One region of the Pantoea sp. ABR1s genome, then DNA from elsewhere that is predicted to be linked to it. Evidence: riboswitches for the same ligand, from Rfam matches in the RefSeq annotation. Region 1 holds a riboswitch; each other region holds the start of a gene.
The links. A riboswitch is a leader RNA that binds a small molecule or an ion and turns the genes downstream of it on or off. The one in region 1 is predicted to bind thiamine pyrophosphate.
Positions count from the first base shown of each region.

Region 1 (5,690 bases):
TCACTACGAAGAGTTCCAGAAACTGGGCGTAGATATCTACTCCGTTTCTACCGATACCCACTTTACCCACAAAGCCTGGCACGGTTCTTCTGACACCATCGCGAAAATCCAGTACACGATGATCGGTGACCCGACTGGCGCGCTGACCCGTAACTTCGAAATCATGCGCGAAGACGAAGGTCTGGCTGACCGTGGTACCTTTATCGTTGACCCGGAAGGCGTTATCCAGGCAATCGAAATCACTGCTGAAGGCATTGGCCGTGACGCCTCTGACCTGCTGCGCAAAGTGAAAGCGGCTCAGTACGTGGCTTCTCACCCAGGTGAAGTGTGCCCGGCTAAATGGAAAGAAGGTGATGCAACACTGGCTCCGTCTCTGGACCTGGTTGGCAAAATCTAATTCCGCTTCGGCCTTTCGACCATTCTCCAATCGGGTGCTGCGGCACCCGATTTTTTGACCAGGATATCACTATGCTCGACACAAATCTGAAAACCCAGCTCAAGGCTTACCTTGAGAAATTAACCAAACCTGTTGAGTTGATTGCCACGCTGGACGAAGGTGCAAAATCAACCGAGATCCGTGAACTGTTGGTTGATATCGCCGGTTTGTCTGACAAAGTCAGCTTCCGCGAAGAGAACGATCGTCAGGTGCGTAAGCCCTCATTTCTGATCACCAACCCAGGTTCGAACAGCGGCCCGCGTTTTGCCGGTTCACCTCTGGGTCACGAATTTACCTCACTGGTGCTGGCACTGTTACAGACCGGTGGGCATCCGTCGAAAGAAGCACAAAGCCTGCTGGATCAGATTGCCGCGCTGGACAGCGACTTCCATTTCGAAACCTACTATTCACTCTCATGCCATAACTGCCCTGACGTCGTACAGGCGCTGAACCTGATGGCGGTGATTAACCCGCGCATCAGCCACACCGCTATCGACGGTGGCCTGTTCCAGAACGAGATTCAGGAACGTAACGTGATGGGCGTGCCAGCGGTTTACCTCAATGGTAAAGAGTTTGGTCAGGGTCGCATGAGCCTGGCGGAAATCGTCAGCAAAGTGGATACCAATGCCGACAAACGTGCAGCGGAAGAGCTGAACAAGCGTGACGCGTATGAAGTCCTGATTATCGGCAGCGGCCCGGCGGGCGCAGCGGCAGCCATCTACTCAGCACGTAAAGGTATCCGTACCGGCCTGCTGGGTGAGCGTTTTGGCGGCCAGGTGCTGGACACGGTCGATATCGAAAACTATATCTCCGTACCGAAAACCGAAGGGGCAAAACTGGCCGGTTCACTGCGCGCACACGTGGATGATTACAACGTGGACGTCATTGAAAGCCAGAGCGCCATCAAACTGATCCCGGCAGCGAAAGAGGGCGGAATGCACGCCATCGAAACCGCCTCTGGCGCAGTATTGAAATCACGCAGCATCATCCTGGCGACCGGGGCACGCTGGCGTAACATGGGTGTGCCGGGTGAAGAAGAGTATCGCACCAAAGGCGTGACCTACTGCCCGCACTGCGATGGCCCGCTGTTTAAAGGCAAACGCACGGCGGTGATCGGCGGCGGTAACTCCGGCGTGGAAGCGGCCATCGATCTGGCCGGTATCGTTGAACACGTTACGCTGCTGGAGTTTGCTGGTGAGATGCGCGCCGATCAGGTGCTGCAGGATAAGCTGCGCAGCCTGAAGAACGTGGATGTGATCCTGAACGCCCAGACCACCGAAGTGAAAGGCGACGGCACCAAAGTCACCGGCCTGCACTATATCGATCGCACGACGCAGACCACTCATGAGCTGCCGCTCTCCGGTATCTTCGTTCAGATCGGTCTGTTGCCAAACACCCCATGGCTGGAAGGTGCGGTTGAGCGCAACAAAATGGGTGAGATCATCATCGATGGTAAATGCGAAACCAGCCTGAAAGGCGTGTTCGCCGCGGGCGACTGCACCACCGTACCGTACAAGCAGATCATCATCGCCAGCGGCGAAGGTGCTAAAGCCTCACTGAGCGCTTTTGACTATCTGATTCGTACCAAATCGGCAGAGTAAATTTTCGCCACTCAGACAATAGCCCTTTAGCACGTGTGCTGAGGGGCTTTTTTTAGGCTGTTAATAGCCCGCCAGCGTCATCAGCATCATCCAGATTGGCGTTGTGACCGCCGCAAACACGGTAGAAAAGAGCATGCTCGCCGCCGCCGGGCCGGTAATGACATTAAACTTCTGCGACATCAGATAGACGTTAACCCCGACTGCCATCGATCCCAGCAGCACCACCACTTTACTCTCCAGCGGCGGCAGATCGGTCAGCCACGCGATAGCCCATACCGTCATCGGTTGCAGCACCAGCTTCAGCAGGCAGATGGTATAGCTCTCTTTTAAGCCATCCCGCACCCGATAGTGCGCCAGGCTCATGCCCAGCGTCACCAGCGACAAGGGTGCGGCCAGTGAGGCCAGCATCTTTAGCGGTTCAGCGGCCAGCAGCGGCAAGGGACGTTGCAGAAAGCTCCAGGCTGTACCGCTGAGAATACCGATGATCAGCGGATTCTTCAGCACGCCGAGCAGGGTGCGCCAGAGTCCTTCCAGCGAGAAGCTGCCCTGTTTTGCCCACTCGACCGAAACGGTCAGTAAGGTCCAGAGGATCAGGCTGTTAAACACCAGCACCAGCGCCACCGGGGGCAGGGCTTCTGGCCCCAGCAGCACCGTGGCCACCGGGATCCCCAGCATGACGTTATTGGAAAAGATGCCGCCCAGCGCAAAAACCGACGCCGCTACGCCATCCAGATTAAACAGCCTTGTTGCCAGCAGTCGCCCCACGATAAACACCAGCAGGCAACTGCCGAAAAAGGCCAGCAACAGGCGCGCATCCACCGGCGGACTTTGCGAGAAGGTGCTCATCACCCGAAACAGCATGCAGGGCAGGGCAACGTTAAACACAAAGCGGTTCATCCCTTCGCTGATGCTGGCGGGCCATTTCCCGAGGCGCGTCAGGCAGTACCCCAGCAGGATGAGGATAAACAGCGGGGCTGACAGGTAAATTTGATGGCTTAAGCTTTCAAACAGCAGTGGCATAGAGAGAGTCTGGTCAGACGATGATTAGTTACCAGACTAACAAATTGCTAACTAACTGTTAACCTGAACTGTGTCCGGAATGACCGTTGCCGGGACGCTAACCTAACCAGCGGCGCGCCTGCCGATCGCTGATGTCGCGATAATAGACCCGATGAATAATTTCGCCACAGCCTGTGCAACGGGCGGAGATATAGGTGGAGAGGTACTGTCTGCCATTGGGTGCCACGGCACCCCTGCGTTCAATATTAATATCCTGCCATCGATGGCGGTGTGGAATAAGCGCTAAAAATCGCATCATACATCCTGAATAGTATGAAGTTCCGCTTCAGGAGTTTTCTGACTCCATGAAATAAAGTGTTTTTTACGATGATGCTGCGAGCAGGTTAATTATTATGGGGTAACCAGAGTCACTGCGGGAAATATTACCCATCCGGGTAATAAGCGGGGCTACCTATAAAGAGGTATCTCGTTAACCCGCAGCATTAAGCCTTTTTTTGCACCCTCAGGCGTTGATCGGGATCATGTGAATTGTTTCAGCTCTGATTATTTCCCAGGCGGGAGTCGCTTGCTTTCGCTGCGCGGCTTGCCTATGCTGCAAGCCGTAACACGACTCGGGGTGCCGCTTTCCACACGGAAAGGGCTGAGAAAAACCCGCTGACCTGAACTGGATAATGCCAGCGTAGGGAAGTCTGATGCCTGACCGCATTCGCCTTCTTGTTCGCCGGTTGGGAGCTACGATGACACATCAATCTCAACACCTTTCTGCCGCGCACTTCGCGCCCATTCTGCACGCTTTCCGGCGCCAGTCACCGCTGGTGCACTGTATGACCAATGACGTGGTCCAGAACTTCACCGCCAACGTGTTGCTGGCACTCCATGCCTCACCGGCGATGGTGATCGATGCCGCTGAGGCTGCCCAGTTCAGTAGCATGGCCGATGCACTGCTGATTAACGTGGGCACCTTAACCCGCGATCGCCAGCAGGCGATGCAGGCTGCGGTCACCGCGGCTAATCAGGCGGGCACGCCCTGGACACTGGATCCGGTTGCCGTCGGCGCGCTGACGCTGCGCAGTGACTTCTGCCAGCAGTTGTTAAGCCAGCAACCGGCGGTGATTCGGGGGAATGCGTCAGAGATTCTGGCGCTGGCACAACAGGCCAGCGGCGGGCGCGGTGTCGACACGCTGCATCAGGCGGATGCAGCACTCGATGCGGCCCAACAGCTCGCGGAAACCTGGAGCACGCTGGTGGTCGTCACCGGTGAAGTGGACTACGCCACCGATGGTCAGCGACTCCTTGCTGTACACGGTGGAAGCCCCTTAATGACACGGATAGTCGGGACCGGCTGCGCCCTCTCGGCAGTGGTGGCGGGTTTCAGCTCTCTGGCTGGCGATCGGCTGATGAATGTCGCGGCCGCCTGTCAGGTGATGGCGCTGGCGGGTGAAAAGGCGGCGGCGCAGGCTGCCGGACCCGGCAGCTTTGCCACGGCGTTTATTGATGCACTCTGGACGCTGGAGGGTAATCATGAAGCGTATTAACGCTCTGACGATTGCGGGTACCGATCCCAGCGGCGGCGCAGGGATTCAGGCCGATCTCAAAACCTTCTCGGCTCTGGGAGCCTATGGCACCAGCGTCATCACCGCGCTGGTGGCACAGAACACCTGCGGCGTGCATTCGGTTTATCGCATTACGCCTGACTTTGTTGCTGCCCAGCTCGATTCGGTGCTCAGTGATGTGCGCATCGACAGCGCAAAAATTGGCATGCTGTCAGAAACGGCTATCGTGGAGCAGGTTGCGGCCCGGCTGAGCAATGCGGCAATCCCGTTTATCGTGCTGGACACGGTCATGGTTGCGAAAAGTGGTGATGCGCTGCTCTCGCCAGACGCCGTAGCCAGTGTACGAGAGCTGTTATTGCCGCAGGTCTCGCTGATCACGCCTAATCTTCCGGAAGCGGCGGCGTTGCTGGACTGCGCCATTGCGGCAGATGAAGAGGAGATGCGCGAGCAGGGACGGGCATTGCTGGCACTGGGCTGTCAGGCTGTGCTGATGAAGGGCGGTCACCTTGCGGCGGCGGAGAGCCCGGACTGGCTGATCACGCACTCAGCAGAGCAGCGATTCAGTACGCCGCGGGTAAATACCCGTCATACGCACGGCACCGGCTGTACGCTGTCGGCAGCCTTAGCCGCGTTGCGACCACGTCATGCTGACTGGGCAGAGACGATTGGGGAAGCCAAAAACTGGTTACAGCAGGCGCTGCTGCAGGCGGATTCGCTGGAGGTCGGGAAGGGTATCGGACCGGTTCACCATTTTCATCAATGGTGGTAATGACGAAGGCCCGCATCGACCTGGTAATCAGGTGGTGCGGGCGGTTTCAGGTTCAGGGTGCTTCAAACCAGGCGCTGTTACGCTCGGCAATCGGGGTGATAGAGAAGATCATCTCCTGCAGATGACGACGCATTGCCGCTTCGGCTGCATCGGCGTCATGACGCTTCAGCGCCGCAAAAATCTCTTCATGCTGCTCAATCAGCTTGTCCGGTGGAGAGACTTCACTCAGCGTCAGAAACCGCACCCGGTCCATGGCCGCTTTGATGTTCTCCACCGTTTCCCAGGCCAGCTTACAGTCAATGCTTTCAGCA
Region 1 covers NZ_CM173823.1:1,391,778-1,397,467, forward strand. Annotated here, with positions in the region: gene ahpC (alkyl hydroperoxide reductase subunit C) at 1-397, shown strand, start outside; gene ahpF (alkyl hydroperoxide reductase subunit F) at 469-2,037, shown strand; gene ACXKZD_RS06435 (AEC family transporter) at 2,098-3,057, opposite strand; gene ACXKZD_RS06440 (hypothetical protein) at 3,155-3,352, opposite strand; TPP riboswitch at 3,660-3,760, shown strand; gene thiM (hydroxyethylthiazole kinase) at 3,795-4,592, shown strand; gene thiD (bifunctional hydroxymethylpyrimidine kinase/phosphomethylpyrimidine kinase) at 4,579-5,379, shown strand; gene ACXKZD_RS06455 (GntR family transcriptional regulator) at 5,432-5,690, opposite strand, start outside.

Region 2 (5,690 bases), 1.6 Mb from region 1:
GACCGTCGTTTTCACGCAGCAGGCCATCGACAATTTTGTGCATGTAATGGAGTGAGAATTCGCGGTAATCACGACCGGTCAGCACGCCGCCCCAGGTATCAAATACCATAACGGACTGCGCACCGGCGCGGATCTGAGCATTGAGATAGAGGATGACGCTGTCGGCCAGCTTATCCAGCATCGCGTGGAGCGTAGCGGGATCGGCATACATCATCTTCTTAATTTTGGTAAACGCCTTGCTGCTCCCGCCTTCCACCATATAGGTGGCCAGCGTCCACGGACTGCCAGAGAAGCCAATCAGCGGCAGGTCGCCGTTCAGGTTCTTACGGATGGTACGGACAGCATTCATCACATAGCCCAGCTCCATTTCGGGATCGGGCACCGGTAAACGCTCAACGTCAGCGCGGCAGGTCACAGGGTTTGAGAAACGCGGGCCTTCGCCGGTTTCAAAGTAGAGACCCAGTCCCATCGCATCCGGAATGGTCAGGATGTCACTGAAGAGGATGGCGGCATCCAGCGGATAACGGCGCAGCGGCTGCAGGGTGACTTCACAGGCCAGCTCGGCGTTTTTACACAGCGACATAAAGTCACCCGCCTGGGCGCGTGTCGCTTTGTACTCCGGCAAATAGCGCCCGGCTTGTCGCATCATCCAGACCGGCGTGACATCAACCGGCTGACGTAACAGGGCACGCAAATAACGATCGTTCTTCAGTTCACTCATCTCAACACTCTCTCAATAACAGGCGTGTAGTGTAGCACTTTCACACTTCGGCGCGGCACAGGGCGACGGTATCTTCAATCAGGCGGCGCGCCACGGTGCCTGGCGGTGGCAGCAACGGCAGCTCATCAAAACGGAACCAGGCCGCATCCAGCAGCTCTTTACCGTCGTGCTGCAGATCGCCGCTGTCATACTCCGCCATAAAGGCTGTCATCAGCGATTGCGGGAAGGGCCACGGCTGGGAGGTAACGTAACGGACGTTTTTGACGCGGATATTGCTCTCTTCCATCACTTCGCGGGCAACGGCCTGCTCCAGCGTCTCGCCCACCTCCACAAAACCTGCCAGCACGGTGTAGACCTTGTTGCGATGGCGGGCATGATTCGCCAGCAGGATTTCATCACCGCGACGGATAGCCACAATGATGCAGGGTGCGATCTGCGGATAGTAACGCTCGCGGCAATGGCTGCAGAGACAGGCAAATTCATGTTTGCTTTGGTGCATTTCATGGCCGCAATAGCCGCACCAGCGATGAGAACGGTAGAATTCCGCCAGTTGCACACCGCGACCCACCAGCTGAAACAGCGCCACATCCTGATCGATCAGCTGTCGTACTGAGAACATATCGGCAGAACGCGGCTCACAAATCAGCCAGACTTTTTCGCCCTGCCACTCACCGATGGTCCGGGCTTTACTGCCGGTCAAACCAAATTTTTCGGCGTTTCCGTGGGGTAAATCACCTTGTGGTAACCAAAGTTTCTGTTCATGGCTGACAATCCACCATCCAGCGTCTACGCTTGAGATTTCGCATTGCATTTATTTCGTCATCCTTAGCGTCAACTCGCACGCTGAAGTCCTGATGTTAAGTGTGTAGATAAACAACTATAACTCACATGGAGTTAGATATGCTTAACCAGTTAGACGTCCTGGCTGAACGCGTAGGTGGCAGTAATGAACTGGTCGATTCGTGGCTTGAAGCCCGTCGTCAGCTACTGGTGACCTATTATCACCTGGTCGGACTTAAACCAAACAAAGAGGCGCTGACGCGTCTTGATGAGCAGGCTCTGGACAACTTCTGTCACGGTCTGGTCGATTATCTTTCTGCGGGTCACTTCAGTATCTATGAACGCGTGATCAGCGAAATGAGTGGCGACAGCCCGATGATTGCCGCCGCACAGATCTATCCACCGCTGGAAGCCAATACTGAGCGTCTGATGCAGCTGTATGACGGCCACCTGCAGCAGGCGATCGACGACGAGAACTGCATGACCTTCCAGCAGGCACTCTCCGAAGTGGGTGAAGTGCTGGAAGCACGCTTTACGCTGGAAGATAAGCTGATCCAGCTGGCATGGGATAACCAGCTTGTCCCCCCGCCGGTTGCCAATGACAGCCATATCGCGCGTCCGGCTTAATCATCATCTCCGGCAAAGGGGTTGAGATTATCCCGTAGCCCTTTTATGCTGAACAGGTTCTGAGGAGAGTGCTCCAAAGAACCTTTTTGATTTTTGCTTTGAAATATAAGGTTTTTACATCTGGCTCTGTTATCAGACACCAGCGTAAAAACAGCTTCTTGTCGGAGTGCCCAGTTGGGCTGAGACCGTTAATTCGGGATCCGCGGAACCTGATCAGGTTAGAACCTGCGAAGGGAACAAGAGTAAATATTCTCTGTATGCCAGCATGCTAACGCTGTCTATACGGTTACTCCTTCCGAACTCCGGACAAGCATCGTTCCCCCTTAACAGGATGATTGCTATGTCTGACCAAAAAACAACCCGTCGTGAACAGCGTGCCCAGGCGCAGGAATTTATTGATTCCCTGCAAAGCGGCAGTGCATTTCCCCAGTCCCGCCGCATCTGGATTACCGGCAGCCGCGAGGATATTCGCGTTCCCATGCGTGAAATCGTGCTAAGCCCGACTCACATCGGCGGCAGCAAAGAACAGCCTCTCTATGAGCAGAACGAAGCGGTACCGGTCTATGACACGGCGGGTGCCTATGGCGATCCCGCGGCACAGATCGATGTTCATCGGGGCCTGGAAAAGCTGCGCGCCCGCTGGATTGCTGAACGCGACGACAGCGAACTTCTCGAACAGAACAGCTCAGGCTATACCCAGCAGCGGCTGGCTGACGAGGGGCTGGATCATCTGCGTTTCGATCAACTGCCGACACCGCGCCGTGCCCGCGCAGGCTGCTGCGTCACGCAATTGCACTATGCCCGCCAGGGGATCATCACCCCGGAGATGGAATTTATCGCACTGCGGGAAAACATGGGCCGTGAGCGAATCCGCAGTGAGGTATTGCTGCAACAGCATCCCGGCCACAGTTTTGGCGCGCATCTGCCAGCCAGTATCACGCCCGAGTTTGTACGTCAGGAGGTCGCTGCCGGACGCGCCATTATCCCTGCCAATATCAATCACCCTGAATCGGAGCCGATGATCATTGGCCGCAACTTTCTGGTTAAGGTCAATGCCAACATCGGTAACTCGGCGGTGACCTCTTCTATTGAGGAAGAGGTGGAAAAACTGGTCTGGTCGACTCGCTGGGGTGCCGATACGGTGATGGATCTCTCTACCGGTCGTTATATTCATGAAACGCGCGAATGGATTTTGCGAAACAGCCCGGTGCCAATCGGTACAGTGCCGATTTATCAGGCGCTGGAAAAAGTGAATGGCGTAGCCGAGGCGCTGAACTGGGAAATATTCCGCGATACGCTGCTTGAGCAGGCGGAACAGGGTGTCGATTATTTCACTATCCACGCTGGCGTGCTGCTGCGTTATGTCCCGATGACGGCGAAACGTCTGACCGGAATTGTATCGCGGGGTGGCTCTATCATGGCGAAATGGTGCCTGTCGCATCATCAGGAGAGCTTCCTGTATCAGCACTTCCGGGAGATTTGTGAAATCTGCGCCGCCTATGATGTCTCCCTGTCGCTGGGCGATGGCCTTCGTCCGGGTTCCATTCAGGATGCCAACGATGAGGCGCAGTTTGCCGAACTGCGTACCCTGGGCGAGCTGACCCGTATTGCCTGGGAATATGACGTTCAGGTAATGATTGAAGGCCCGGGGCACGTCCCGATGCATATGATCCGCCGCAACATGACAGAACAGCTCGACCTGTGCGATGAAGCCCCCTTCTACACCCTTGGCCCGCTGACCACCGACATCGCGCCCGGCTATGACCATTTCACCTCCGGTATCGGTGCTGCCATGATTGGCTGGTTTGGTTGCGCCATGTTGTGTTACGTCACGCCCAAAGAGCATCTGGGTCTGCCGAACAAAGAGGATGTGAAGCAGGGATTGATCACCTACAAAATCGCGGCGCATGCCGCCGATCTGGCGAAAGGCCATCCGGGTGCGCAGATCCGTGATAACGCCATGTCCAAAGCGCGCTTTGAGTTCCGCTGGGAAGATCAGTTTAATCTGGCGCTGGATCCCCATACGGCGCGGGCTATGCATGATGAAACCCTGCCGCAGGAGTCGGGCAAAGTGGCCCATTTCTGCTCGATGTGTGGCCCTAAGTTCTGCTCGATGAAAATTTCCCAGGAGGTGCGCGAGTTCGCAGCACGTCAGGATACGCACGCCGAGCCCGTTGAAGTGGGCATGGCGCAAATGTCAGACCGTTTTCGTCGGCGCGGCGGTGAGCTTTATCATCCCGCCGATGCCATTAAGGAGGAGTAACGATGCCCGCATTTCCCGCTACCGCCCCGCGCCTGGGGCTTTATCCGGTGGTTGATAGCCCCGACTGGATTGAGCGCCTGCTGAAGATGGGCGTTCGTACACTGCAGCTGCGCATCAAAGATCAGCCCGATGAGATCGCCGAACCCGCCATCGCTCAGGCGATTGCACTGGGTAAACGCTATGACGCGCGCCTGTTTATCAATGACTATTGGCAGCTGGCGATAAAGCATCAGGCTTATGGCGTGCATCTGGGTCAGGAGGATCTCGATGTTGCCGATCTTGCCCGGATTCATCAGGCAGGAATGCGTCTGGGGCTCTCCACCCATGACGATGCTGAACTGGATCGCGCACTGGCAATCCAGCCCTCTTACATCGCGCTTGGACATATTTTCCCGACGCAGACCAAAGAGATGCCTTCTGCGCCGCAGGGCATTGAGCAGCTGAAGCGGCATCTGACGCGCCTGACGCATATCCCCACCGTGGCAATTGGCGGTATCTCAATTGCTCGGGCACCTGACGTGCTGGCAACCGGCGTAGGGAGTATTGCGGTGGTGAGTGCGATTACCCAGGCAGATGACTGGCGTGAAGCAACACGTACTTTGCTGGCGCTGGCAGAGCTTCACCAATAAGGATTTGTGGAAGCTGTCCCGCATAGCGGCTGCAAAACCAGTAACGCCAGCGTTTCTGCCGGGAAAGCGGTGCGCAAAAGCGTAAGTTGCCGCTGGCGTGCTCTGATCCAAAACCTTAACGTGGCCTCCGTCAGGTTAAGGTTATCTGACCAGGGCCGGTTCCCTCCTCTTGCCGGCCCTGCTTCTTCTTTTCGCTATGCGAGAGTTGAAGCTGAAATCTGCGTCTCATGCTGGCACGAGAGCATGGCGCGTTCGACGGCTGCACCCACCAGCGCCAGCGCCTTCTCAGTCTGCTCGTTGATCGGCAGCCCGTAGTTTAAGCGCAGACAGTTACGGTATTTACCCGAGGCCGAAAAGAGTGAGCCTACGGCTATCTGAATTTTTGACTCGCGCAATTCGCGATTGAGCCGGACCGCATCAAACGCTTCGGGGAGCTCTATCCACATCAGAAAACCGCCCTGAGGACGGGAAACGCAGATGCCGCAGGGAAAGTAGTGGCGCACCCAGCAGCTAAAGGTTTCATAGTTACGATGATAGATTTGCCGCATCCGGCGCAGATGGGGCTGATAATGGCCCTGGCGGATAAACTCGGAGACCGCATGCTGAGGCTGTGTGGCGGTGGAACCTGTGACGATATATTTCATGTGCAGTACACGGTCGCGATAGCGGC
Region 2 covers NZ_CM173823.1:3,860,872-3,866,561, forward strand. Annotated here, with positions in the region: gene hemE (uroporphyrinogen decarboxylase) at 1-721, opposite strand, end outside; gene nudC (NAD(+) diphosphatase) at 762-1,532, opposite strand; gene ACXKZD_RS18180 (Rsd/AlgQ family anti-sigma factor) at 1,622-2,128, shown strand; TPP riboswitch at 2,281-2,381, shown strand; gene thiC (phosphomethylpyrimidine synthase ThiC) at 2,469-4,391, shown strand; gene thiE (thiamine phosphate synthase) at 4,394-5,020, shown strand; gene ACXKZD_RS18195 (aminotransferase-like domain-containing protein) at 5,215-5,690, opposite strand, start outside.
Region 2: linked by a shared signal. The riboswitch ahead of thiC (phosphomethylpyrimidine synthase ThiC) and the one ahead of thiM (hydroxyethylthiazole kinase) in region 1 are both predicted to bind thiamine pyrophosphate.

Region 3 (5,690 bases), on a different replicon from region 1:
GCTGGAAGTTGGCTATCTCTCCATTGCTGAAGCCGACTGGGACAACAGCCCGGAGATGCCAGAGAGCTTCCGGATCACACTGCGGAAAACATTCCGCTCTCCGATCATCTATTCGGGTCGCTACACGGCTGATAAAGCGCAGCATGTGCTGGAAAAAGGCTGGGGCGACCTGTTTGGTTTTGGCCGCTCATTTATCGCTAATCCCGATCTGCCCGCGCGGATTAAATCAGGATATCCGCTGAATGAGGTCGATCACGCCTCCCTGTATGGCGGCACTGAGAAAGGCTATACTGACTATCCATTTTATCCATCCTGATATTCTGTGAGGCGGCATGTCCCCCGAAAATGCCCTGAAGTTACTGTCCAACCCGACCAGAGTGGCAGTGCTGAAGTGGCTTAAAAATCCTGACGAAGCGTTTGCGGGCTATACCCAGCTCTATCCCTTCGATCAGTATGGCGTCTGTGCCAGCCTCATACAGGACAAGGCGGGCTTATCACAGCCCGCCACCTCGTTATGCCTGAAAGCACTTCACAATGCGGGGCTGGTTGAAGCCAGCAAAGTCGGGAAATGGACTTACTATCGCCGCGCCGAACCGCGCATTCGTGAAATAACCGATGCGGTAACCCAATCGCTGCAGGCGCTTTAAAAGCGACGGCGTACAGGGTAATGTAGATGTCAGCGCCATCCTTCTGAGGGTGACTTCACCGAACGCATTAACTCAGGGTCAGAAAATGTTTATGTCAGTTCTGTCTTTCACAACCGTCACCACCACCGCCTCTGGCGGCGGCGTGAGCGACTCTGTGACAGGCACCTGACACAACTGATTCTCACTCCCCGCCGAACCGGACGGGGAGCTGTTCTCCGTTCTTAAAACTGAATGGAGACACGTCATGGTTACATCTGTAAGTGCACTTTTAATTATCGACATGCAGCAGGGCCTTTTTAATGGTCCCGAGGCTCCCTTCGCCGCAAATTCGATCTTGTCGAACATCTCACTTCTGATTACTAAAGCCCGGGCTTCTGCCGTCCCCCTCTTTTTCGCACGACATATCGGCCCGGATGATTCCCCTTTTAACGAGCAAAGCCCGCTGACGCGCCTGATCCCGGAATTGCAGGCTAACCCGCAGAGTGATGTCGTCTTCACCAAAAGATATCCCAGCTGTTTCAGGGATACTGGCCTGCAGCTTCAGCTGAAGCAAAAGGGCATTAAGCAACTGGTGATTGCGGGGATGAAAACGGAGTTCTGCGTTGATACTACCTGTCGGGCAGCCCCGGAGCTGGGTTTTAACGTCGTACTGATTTCCGATGCGCACACCACCGTCGATAATCCCCACCTCTCTGCGGAGAAGATTATTGCGCATCACAACCAGACGCTGGCGGGCCCCTTTGTGACGCTGGCAACCGCAACTGACTGGCATTTCGGTTCTGCCGGTTAAGTCCGATTTTCTGACCCGGTTCCATGCAGTCTGCTTGACGAAGCTGTCTGCTTAACTTACAACTAAACCCGTCAGGGGAGTCTCGCCAGAGAGACTGAGAGGCTAATAGCGCACCGCGCGGCTTAGCGACCCTTAGAACCTGACCCAGTTGATACTGGCGTAGGAAGACGGGTATCTCATCAGATACTTGCCGCAGGGGCGCATTCGCAACGTTCCTGCCTTTTCCCTCTGTATCACGGGTCTTCGTTAACTGATAACGAGGCCAAATTGAAAAATCTCATCCTGAATCTTTCTTTTCCTGTCCGGTGGATACCATGAGCCGCTGGTCGGTGCTCGGCAGCGGCGTTGCCGGGCTTTGTGTCGCCACGCTGCTGCTGGAGCGGGGAGAAACGGTCGAAGTTATTACTCAGCCTGACTGCCGTGCGGCCTCGCACTGGGCGGGCGGCATGCTCGCGCCCTGGTGTGAAGCAGAAAGCGCACCGCCACAGGTGATCGAATGGGGCCAGCACGCGGCCAGCTGGTGGGCGAAACGCGTTGATGGCGTGGAACAGCAGGGCACGCTGGTGGTTGCTCCGCCGCGTGACAGCCGCGAACTGACGCGCTTCGCCAGCATGACGCAGCAGCATCAGTGGGTCTCTCCCGGTGACATTGAACCCGCACTGGAAAACCGCTTTGCCCGCGGCCTGTTTTTCGCCGCAGAGGCGCATCTCGAACCGCGCCGCGCCTTGCAGCAACTGCGCGAAAAACTGCAACAGGCTGGCGTCCTCTTTCACAGCGGTAAACCCGGCGGCAAAATCATCGACTGCCGTGGCATCCACGCCTCCGATCGGCAGCCAGCCCTGCGCGCCGTGCGGGGCGAAATGGTGATCCTGCACACATCCGACGTACAACTCTCCCGTCCTGTCCGGCTGCTGCACCCGCGCTTTCCCTGCTATCTGGTGCCGCGTGCCGGAGGCCACTTCATGCTGGGTGCCACTATGGTGGAAAGCCACGACAGCAGCCCGATCAGCGCCCGGGCGATGATGGAATTGCTCAGCGCCGCTTACAGCCTGCATCCGGCACTGGCCGAAGCGCGGATCGTGGAGAGCGGCACCGGTCTGCGTCCTGCTTACCGGCAGAACCTGCCGGAAGTCCGCTACGAAAATGGGCGTTTCTCACTTAACGGCCTCTACCGCCACGGCTTTTTGCTGGCCCCGATCATGGCTGAAAAACTTATGCTGCAACTGACTCAGGAGATGACTCATGCGCGTTGAACTGAATGGACGCACGATTGAAACCAGCGCAACGACGCTGGCGGAGCTTATGGCGGAGCAGGAGATCGATCCGCGGACCGTCGCCACCGCGCTGAACGGGGAGTTTGTACCGCGTAGCCGCTATGCCGGCCAGCAACTTGAGGCGGGCAACCAGCTCGAAATCCTGTCACCGATGCAGGGAGGTTAACCATGTTCTATCAATTTACTCCGCAATCCCGATTTCTGCTCGGCACGGCCGGTTATCCGTCACCGGACATTCTGCATCAGGCGATCAACGCGTCAGGCGCGGAGATTATTACCGTCAGCCTGCGACGGGAAGGCAGTGAAGGCGGCGCTTTCCGCACGCTGCTGCAACAGCTCAACAAACGTATTCTGCCGAATACGGCAGGCTGCCACACGGTGAAAGAGGCGGTGACGACGGCGCAGATGGCGCGTGAACTGTTCGACACACCGTGGATCAAGCTGGAGGTGATTGGCCATGCCGACACGCTGCAGCCCGATCCTTTTGCGCTGGTTGAAGCCGCGCGGATTCTCTGCGCTGACGGGTTCCAGGTGTTTCCCTACACTACGGAAGATCTGATTGTCGGCGAAAAATTGCTGGAAGCGGGCTGTGAAGTGCTGATGCCCTGGGGCGCGCCGATCGGCTCCGGCCAGGGGCTGCGTAATATCGAGGGACTGCGCGCTATGCGTGCGTGGTTTAAAGATGTGCCGCTGATTATTGATGCGGGCATTGGCGCGCCTGGCCAGGCGGCTCAGGCAATGGAGATGGGTTTCGATGGCGTGCTGCTCAACACGGCGGTGGCAAAAGCGCGCGATCCGGTGCGTATGGCGGGAGCCTTTGCTGCTGCAATCCACGGCGGACACGAGGCGTTTCAGGCGGGATTGATGGAGCAGCGCGACATGGCGTCTGCTTCTACGCCTATTTTTGGTCTGGCACAATTCAGTTAAGGAGCAGCGATGGAGCGTTATCAGCGACAGACGATGTTGCCTGAGATTGGTGAAGCGGGGCAGCAGCGGCTGAGCAGGGCAAGGGTGCTGGTGGTGGGGGCGGGCGGGCTTAGTGCAACGCTGCTGCCGTTACTGGCAGGCGCGGGTGTGGGATTTATCCGTCTTTACGATGGCGATCGGGTTGAACTGCACAACCTCCACCGGCAGACGCTGTTTGGCGTCGCCGATGTTGGTCAGTCCAAAGCAATCTGCGCTCAGCGTGCGCTGGCGCAGCGCAATCCTGACTGTCGCGTTGAGGCGCATCCACACGCGCTAAGCGCCAGTCAACTGCCGCAGGCGCTGGAGGGAATCGATCTGGTGGTGGATGCGGCGGATAACTTCGCTATTACTTATCAGCTCTCCGATGTCTGTTATCCGGCAGGCCTGCCGCTGATCTGCGCTTCGGTGCTGGGACGCAAAGGCTATGTTGGCGGATTCTGTGGCGGTGCGCCTGGCTATCGCGCGCTGTTCCCGCAGCTGCCCACGGCCTCGGGTAACTGCAATACGGCAGGCGTAATGGGACCGGCGGTAGCGACGCTGGGCGCAATGCAGGCACAGATGGCGCTGAGCGTATTGTTAAAACTGACGCCATCACCGCTCGGCTGCATGATCCACTGTGACTTTGTTGACTGGCATATCAGGCAGTTTCGTTTTGATGACGCACCTGAACCTGACGCGCCCGGCACGCCCTTTATCGATCGGGCCATGCTGATGGAGGATGATTGCATAGTGGAGTTGCGCAGCCTGGAAGAGGCACCGGTCAGTGTGGCCGAGCGGGTGGTGCGAATTCTGCCGCAGCAGATAGCGGCCTGGCAACCGCCGGTCAATCAGCGTGTGGTACTGGTGTGTGCCAGTGGCATGCGCGCAGCCCAGGCGGCTGATAACCTTGCCGCGCGGGGGATTGCGCGGCTTGCGCTGATGGCGGCAAACACGCTGTAACGTGCCGGTTTAGACTACCTCGACCAGCTGGAACGTCTCGAAGATCAGCTCCATTTCGCTGTGAAAATAGCCAGCGCGCTCGAAGTAGCGCTGATGTTCCTGACGCCAGTGGTCGAGGCTCAGATCGCCTTCACCCTCCAGCATCGCCATCTCTGGCGTGACGCGATCAAAGCGCGTCAGGAACAAGCCGGTAGTGCGGATCACGCAGACGGGCTGCTGTTCGCCGTTGAGAACAATGCTGTAACCGCCCGGTTGAGGCAATGCTTCCTGATCCTGCCAGCTCCGCAACGACCCGCAGGTGGCCACTTTCTTACCGGCAATAATCAGCGTTGCGAGCTCGCTGGCTAATTCCGGGGAGTCACCAAATGCATCTGTGAAGGCACCCGGATATTTGTCCTGCAGTTGTTGCAGCGTCATCGTCATCAGCAAATCCTCAATGAATTAGGCGTGCTGGCCCGGCGTAACGTCAGGTTATCGCCATGCAGGCCAGCGGTGCCGTTAAAATGAACAACAGTAGCGGCTTTATTCCCACCGTCTGCTGCTGATAGCGGTACAGCTTAACCGGCCTCCACATGGGAAAACAGGCTTAATTATCAGGATATTGAGTTTGCGCGTGAGTGGGGTCGCAAAGGAGAGACTCAGTCTGGCGCGGCCAGGCACAGCCGCGCACTAAGATTAACGAATCAGAAAGCTTGCCCAGTGCGCTATATCGTCACCGCTGCTGATTTCGGGCTGTACCAGACCGTTAACCATAAAGGTTGGTGAAACGTGAATGCCGTTCTGACGGGCATACTTGCAGTGCCATTTAATGGCGTTCTGCAGGTCGGGCTGATCAAACGCGGCGCTGGCATTCACGCCGCTGTAATCTTTAAGGCGGGCGAGGATCTGATTCGGCGTGGCATCGCGGTTCGGACCGGTACAGTGATCGGTGAACTCAAACTCTTCACGATGATCGGCCACCGCCTGCATCACCTTTTTCGCGGCCTCTTTACTTTCGCAGGCGGCGGCAAGGATATAGCGCACTATCAGCCCGGAATAGAGGTGCCACGGCTGTGATTGCAGACGGATCTTCAG
Region 3 covers NZ_JBSZSY010000004.1:389,164-394,853, reverse strand. Annotated here, with positions in the region: gene ACXKZD_RS23010 (alkene reductase) at 1-316, shown strand, start outside; gene ACXKZD_RS23005 (ArsR/SmtB family transcription factor) at 333-647, shown strand; gene ACXKZD_RS23000 (cysteine hydrolase family protein) at 892-1,437, shown strand; TPP riboswitch at 1,501-1,620, shown strand; gene ACXKZD_RS22995 (FAD-dependent oxidoreductase) at 1,752-2,690, shown strand; gene thiS (sulfur carrier protein ThiS) at 2,680-2,877, shown strand; gene ACXKZD_RS22985 (thiazole synthase) at 2,880-3,638, shown strand; gene ACXKZD_RS22980 (HesA/MoeB/ThiF family protein) at 3,648-4,616, shown strand; gene ACXKZD_RS22975 (ASCH domain-containing protein) at 4,626-5,039, opposite strand; gene ACXKZD_RS22970 (DsbA family protein) at 5,292-5,690, opposite strand, start outside.
Region 3: linked by a shared signal. The riboswitch ahead of ACXKZD_RS22995 (FAD-dependent oxidoreductase) and the one ahead of thiM (hydroxyethylthiazole kinase) in region 1 are both predicted to bind thiamine pyrophosphate.

Region 4 (5,690 bases), 2.0 Mb from region 1:
AAAGTATAAAGGCCTGCTGGATAAAACTGAGCACGCCCTGCATCAGCACAGCATGTTTACGATTCTGGTCGGACGCTTTGTTGGCCCCACGCGTCCGCTGATCCCGCTGGCGGCCGGTATGCTGGAGCTGCCGGTGCGTAAATTCCTGCCGCCGAACATTATCGGCTGCATTCTCTGGCCGCCGCTCTATCTGCTGCCCGGTATTCTGGCGGGTGTGGCGATCGATGTGCCCAAAGCCGCGCAGGGCGGCAGCTTTAAATGGCTGTTACTCGGCGCAGCACTGCTGATCTGGCTGGGTGTCTGGTTATGCTGGCGCTGGTGGCGCAGCGGCAAGAGTCGCGACTGGGCATCGGCCTGGCTGCCGCCTGAGCGCCTGCGCTGGGCAGGGCCGCTGGGGCTGGTGATTGCCGTCGCGGCTTTCGTCGGCATTCAGTTCCATCCGATGATGCCCATTTTCCGTCATCTGCTGTGGCAGGTTTTCTTCGCCTGAATCGCTTAACGACGCGGGATGCCGAGCACTTCGGCCTCCCGCGTGTCGCCCGACAGTAACTGTCGGGTCTCGCCATCCCAGTAAACCCGGCCATCCACAATCACCACGCTGCGCGGCGCAATCTGCTGGGCATCTTCCAGACTGTGCGACACCATCAGCAGCGTGATGCTGCGCGCTTCACACACTGAACGCACCAGTTGCAGCATCTCTCCACGCAGCGCGGGATCCAGCGCAGAAAAAGGCTCATCCAGCAGCAGCACCGGACGGTCACGCAGCAGACAGCGTGCCAGTGCCACGCGCTGTCGCTGTCCGCCTGACAGCTCGCCCGGCAGCCGCGTCAGCAGATCGCCTAATCCCACCTGATCGGCCAGCGCTGCAAGCTGCTGGCGCTGCCCGGCGCTCAGCTTCAGTCCGGGGTGCAATCCCAGCGCCATGTTCTGCTGCACGCTGAGGTGCGGAAACAGGTTGTTCTCCTGAAACAGCATCGAAACCGGCCGTCTGGCCGGCACGCTGTGGGTGTGCTCCTGGCCGTCAATCATCAGGGTGCCCTGTTTCACCGGCAGGAAACCGGCAATCAGGCTCAGCAGGGTGCTTTTACCGGCCCCGCTGGGGCCGAGGATCGCGATGCGCTCGCCGCGGGTGGCGTTGAGACTAAAGCGCATCGGCAGATGCTGATAAAGGTACGTGAGGTTATTCAGTGTCAGCATGGCGGCCTGGTAATTTTTCCATCAGGGTGAACAGCAACAAACAGAGCAGCAGCAGCAGCAGCGCGGTCACTGCACCGTCAGCACCGCGATAGGCACCGATCTGTTGATAAAGGTAGAACGGCAGGGTGCGGAAATCGGCAGTACCAAATAGCGCCACCACGCCAAAATCACCGATCGACAGCACGCAGGCAAAGGCCAGCGCCTGGGCCAGCGGACGTTTCAGCGCCCGCAGTTCAATCAGCCGCAGCCGGTTCCAGCCGTGGATATCCAGCGAATCACAGAGTCTGCCGTAACGCTCCGCGACGTCACGCATCGGGTTCTCCAGCACTTTCAGCGCATAGGGAATGGCGATCAGCGCATTGGTGAAGATCACCAGCCCGTCCGCCGACGCCGGCAGACCAATGGTGGCGTTAAACAGCAGGAAAAAGCCGGTGGCGAGCACGATGCCTGGCATCGCCAGAATCAGCATGCCGCTGGTGTCGATAAGGGTTGCCGCCGCCGGGCGCTGACGCAGGCGCAGCTCGCGGCTGCTCCACAGCAGCATCATGGTCAGCACCACACAGAGCAGACCGGCGCCGGTGGCGATGCGCAGTGAGGTAAACGTCGCCTGCCAGAGTGCAGGCTGCGCCAGCGCGCCGCGCAGTCCGCCGTGCAGACCATCGATGATAACCGCCGCCAGCGGGGGCAGCAGCAGGATCAGCGCCAGCAGGATCAGCAGCGCATCAACCAGCTGCGCCCCGCGCGAATCCTGCGGATCGCGCCAGCCGTTCAGCTGGCTGGTTCCGGCGGGAATGGCCTTGCTGAAGCGCTGACTGAGCAGCACCAGCGTCACGCAGCAGCCAAGCTGGATCAGCGCCAGCAGTGCTGCGCGCCCCGGATCGTAGTCATAACTCAGCGCCTGGAAAATCGCCAGCTCGATGGTCGTCGCCTGCGGGCCGCCGCCCAGTGAGAGCACGGTAGCAAAGCTGGCGAAACAGAGCATGAAGATCAGCGCGCCGGTCGGCAGCAGCTGACGCCGCAGCCATGGCCACTCCAGCAGACGAAAATGGTGCCAGCCGCGCAGGTCGAGCTGTGCCGCCAGCTGACGCTGTTCCGCCGGAATGCTCTCCAGCGCCTGCAGCATCAGGCGGGTCGCCAGCGGCAGGTTAAAGAAGACGTGCGCCAGCAAAATGCCCGACAGACCGTAGGGAGAGAAGTGGTAATCAATCCCTGCCAGCTGGCACAGCTGCGCCAGCCAGCCGACACGACCATAGACGGTGAGCAGACCAAATACCGCCACCAGCACCGGCAGCACCAGGGTCATGGCGCACAGACGCAGCAGCAGCTGACGGCCAGGGAAACGGCGTCGATAGAGCGCGCGCGCCAGCGGCACCGCTGGCAGCAGCGACAACAGCGCGGAGAGCAGCGCCTGACCAAAAGAGAAGGCGATAACGTGATGCAGGTAATCATCCTGCAGCACGCTGCGCCAGTCATTCTCTGGCGCGGCGCTCCAGAGTGCACCGAAGGCCAGCAGCGCCACGCTGATTAACAGCAGCGTGGCGAGCGAACCGGGGATAAGCCAGCGCGGCATCAGCGGCTGACGGCGCGTTGCCACTGGCTGATCCAGCCTGAACGCTGGCTGGCAACCTCTTCCGGCGAGAACTGCAGAGCGGTGGCGGGCACAGTGAGTGCGCTAAAACCGGCAGGCAGTGGCGTGTCGATTACCGGGTACATCCAGTTACCGGTGGGAATCGTGCGCTGGAAGTCGGGTGACACCATAAACTTCATAAACTGCTGTGCCAGCGCCGGCTGCTTGCTGCTGGCTAACTGCGCGGCAACTTCAACCTGCAGATAGTGGCCCTCTGCAAACGGCGCGGCGGCATAGTTCTCTTTTTTCTCTTCGATGATGTGGTAAGCCGGTGAGGTGGTGTAGCTTAGCACCAGATCGCCTTCGCCCTTGAGGAACAGGCCATAGGCTTCACTCCAGCCTTTGGTCACCGTCACGGTTTTCTGCGCCAGCTTCTGCCACGCCTGCGGTGCCTGATCGCCATAGACTTTCTGCATCCACAACAGCAGGCCTAAGCCGGGGGTGCTGGTACGGGGATCTTCGTAGATCACCCGCCACTTCTCCGGGCTGTCGACCAGCTCTTTCAGGCTTTTTGGCGGATTCTTCAGCCGGGTTTTGTCATAGACAAACGCGAAGTAGCCATAATCAAACGGCACGAAGGTGGTGTTGTGCCAGCCGCCGGGCAGTTTTAATGTCGAGGTATCGACCTGACTTTCGGCAAACAGACCGGTTTTCTGCGCCGCCTGTACCAGATTGTTATCCAGCCCCAGTACCAGATCGGCTTTGCTGCTTTTTCCTTCCATGCGCACGCGGTTCAGCAGCGACACGCCATCTTCCAGCGTGACGAATTTCAGCTCGCAGTTGCACTGCGCCTCGAAGGCTTTTTTAACCGCCGGGCCAGGGCCCCAGTCAGCGGAGAAGGAGTCGTAGGTGTAGACCGTGAGAACCGGCTTAGCCGCCAGAACGGGGGCGGAGAGTAACAGCAGCACCGGCAGAACTTTGTTTAACACTTTGCGCTCCTTCAGGAGAATAGGGGATGAGTCGCAAAGGATCTGAGCACAGAGGCCTCCCAAATCCCTACGTCGGTATTAACCGAATCAGGTTCGACGGGTATCTCTCAGCTGCTTGCTGGTGGCAGGCGGCACCCCGTTGAGAACGTCACATTCTAGTCATTTCAGCGCCGGGGCGAAAGCCTCACAGCGCGGGTGGCGCGAACCAGGCGGATTTAAAATCAAACCAGCCCAGCGTATTCATCCGAACGCCGCGCATGCTGCGCTGACCTTCAAGCAGCAGCCAGTGGTGAAACAGCGGATGCAGACCCGCTTCTTCGACTAACTGTTTACTCCATTCGGCCAGCGGCAGCGTTTTCTCGCGCCAGCGGGCCGCATCGCTGTGCCAGTCGATCGGCAGACAGTGATGCAGCAACGGGATCTCATAAAGCTGCGCAAACAGAGAGTAAGTCAGCGGCAGGGTAAAGTTCACGCTGCCAAGCCAGATATCACTTTCCGCTTCGCCCTGATACCAGCTTTCGTAGCTGATCTCGCGGGTCTCCAGCGTGACGCCATGCTCTGCCAATAGCGGACGCAGCGCGTTAGCGATGCCTTCATGCTCCACGTGCTGGCTGTACCAGGTCAGCGTCAGGTGGGTTAAGCCAGGCGGTTTTTCCACTGGCGTCAGGTCGCGCCGATGATGCCAGCGTGGCAGCAGGCCATACGCCGGAAACCAGTAGCGCTGGTAGCCGACACCGGCGTGATTGAGCAGGGCGATAGGATTAAACAGGTAGCTGACCCAGCGCCGGACCGCCTCGTTGCGTCCCTGTTCTGAACGCTGGTCGAACAGCAGATAGTAGCAGCCCTCTTCAAGGCGGCTCTCCTCCTGAATCTCATCGGCTCCGTCGCCCTGCAGACGGACACCGGCATAGACCAGCTCATCGCTGATGTCGGGCAGTACCCAGATAGAGACATCATCAATCAGCGCGCGAAAACCAAAATAGTCATCAAACGCTTCGATCTTCAGCTGACTCTCCTGATTGCGGATCACCCGGTAAGGACCGGTGCCAACGGGCTGGCGGGCAAAATCGTGCAGCGTCGGCCATTCGCGCGGCAGGATCATCGCACTGACGCTGCCCAGCAGCCAGGGTAATCCCTCGTCGGGCTGGCTTAAGCGGATATCCAGCGTCCAGGGCGCGGGCGAGTCGATCTGCTCAATATGGGAAAAGAGCGGATGGGGGCGCTGACGCTCCAGCGTGGCCAGCACATCCTCCATCTCCAGTTCTCTGCCGTGATGAAAGCGAATCGCCGGACGCAGAAAAAAGCGCCAGTGAAGCGGGGAAGTCTGCTGCCAGTGGTGCGCAATATCGGGCTCGATTTCCCCATTTTCCTCATTTATCCGCGTCAGGCCGTTGAAAATCTGTCGCGCAATATGGGTTTCGGAGCGCCGCAGCGGCGAACCGGGCAGCAGATTGAGCAGCGGACGATAGTAGAGCACCCGCAGGATATGCTTGCCCTGACGGAAACTGCGCCCCAGATGCGCGGCGATCATCTGCCGTACCTGATTTTTATCGCCCACCAGCTGGACCAGCTGATCGATGCGATCCTGCTCCAGCAAATCCTCGGCACGTTGCTGCTGCAGGGCCAGTCCGGTATAGCAGAAGGTAAGCTGTGAACGCTTGCCGCGTCCGGCTTCCGCCTGCCAGATTAGCCAGCCCGCGGCCTGCATCCGGTTGAGCAGATTGCGCATATGGCGGCGCGAGCAGTGCAGCAGGTCAGCCAGTTCGCTAAGGGTAATCTCCTGCGTTTGCCCCTGACAGCTCTGCCACAGGCGAATGAACTGCTGCTTCAGACGTGATGAGGACATAAAAGAGGAACTCCCGATGAAAAGCGCTCTGTTTTTCTTGCCCTATTTTAAGAGCAAACTTTGCGTTATGGGAAGAGCGGGAGGCATTCAG
Region 4 covers NZ_CM173823.1:3,407,201-3,412,890, reverse strand. Annotated here, with positions in the region: gene ACXKZD_RS16165 (DedA family protein) at 1-490, shown strand, start outside; gene thiQ (thiamine ABC transporter ATP-binding protein ThiQ) at 496-1,197, opposite strand; gene thiP (thiamine/thiamine pyrophosphate ABC transporter permease ThiP) at 1,181-2,791, opposite strand; gene thiB (thiamine ABC transporter substrate binding subunit) at 2,767-3,753, opposite strand; TPP riboswitch at 3,800-3,902, opposite strand; gene sgrR (HTH-type transcriptional regulator SgrR) at 3,938-5,599, opposite strand.
Region 4: linked by a shared signal. The riboswitch ahead of thiB (thiamine ABC transporter substrate binding subunit) and the one ahead of thiM (hydroxyethylthiazole kinase) in region 1 are both predicted to bind thiamine pyrophosphate.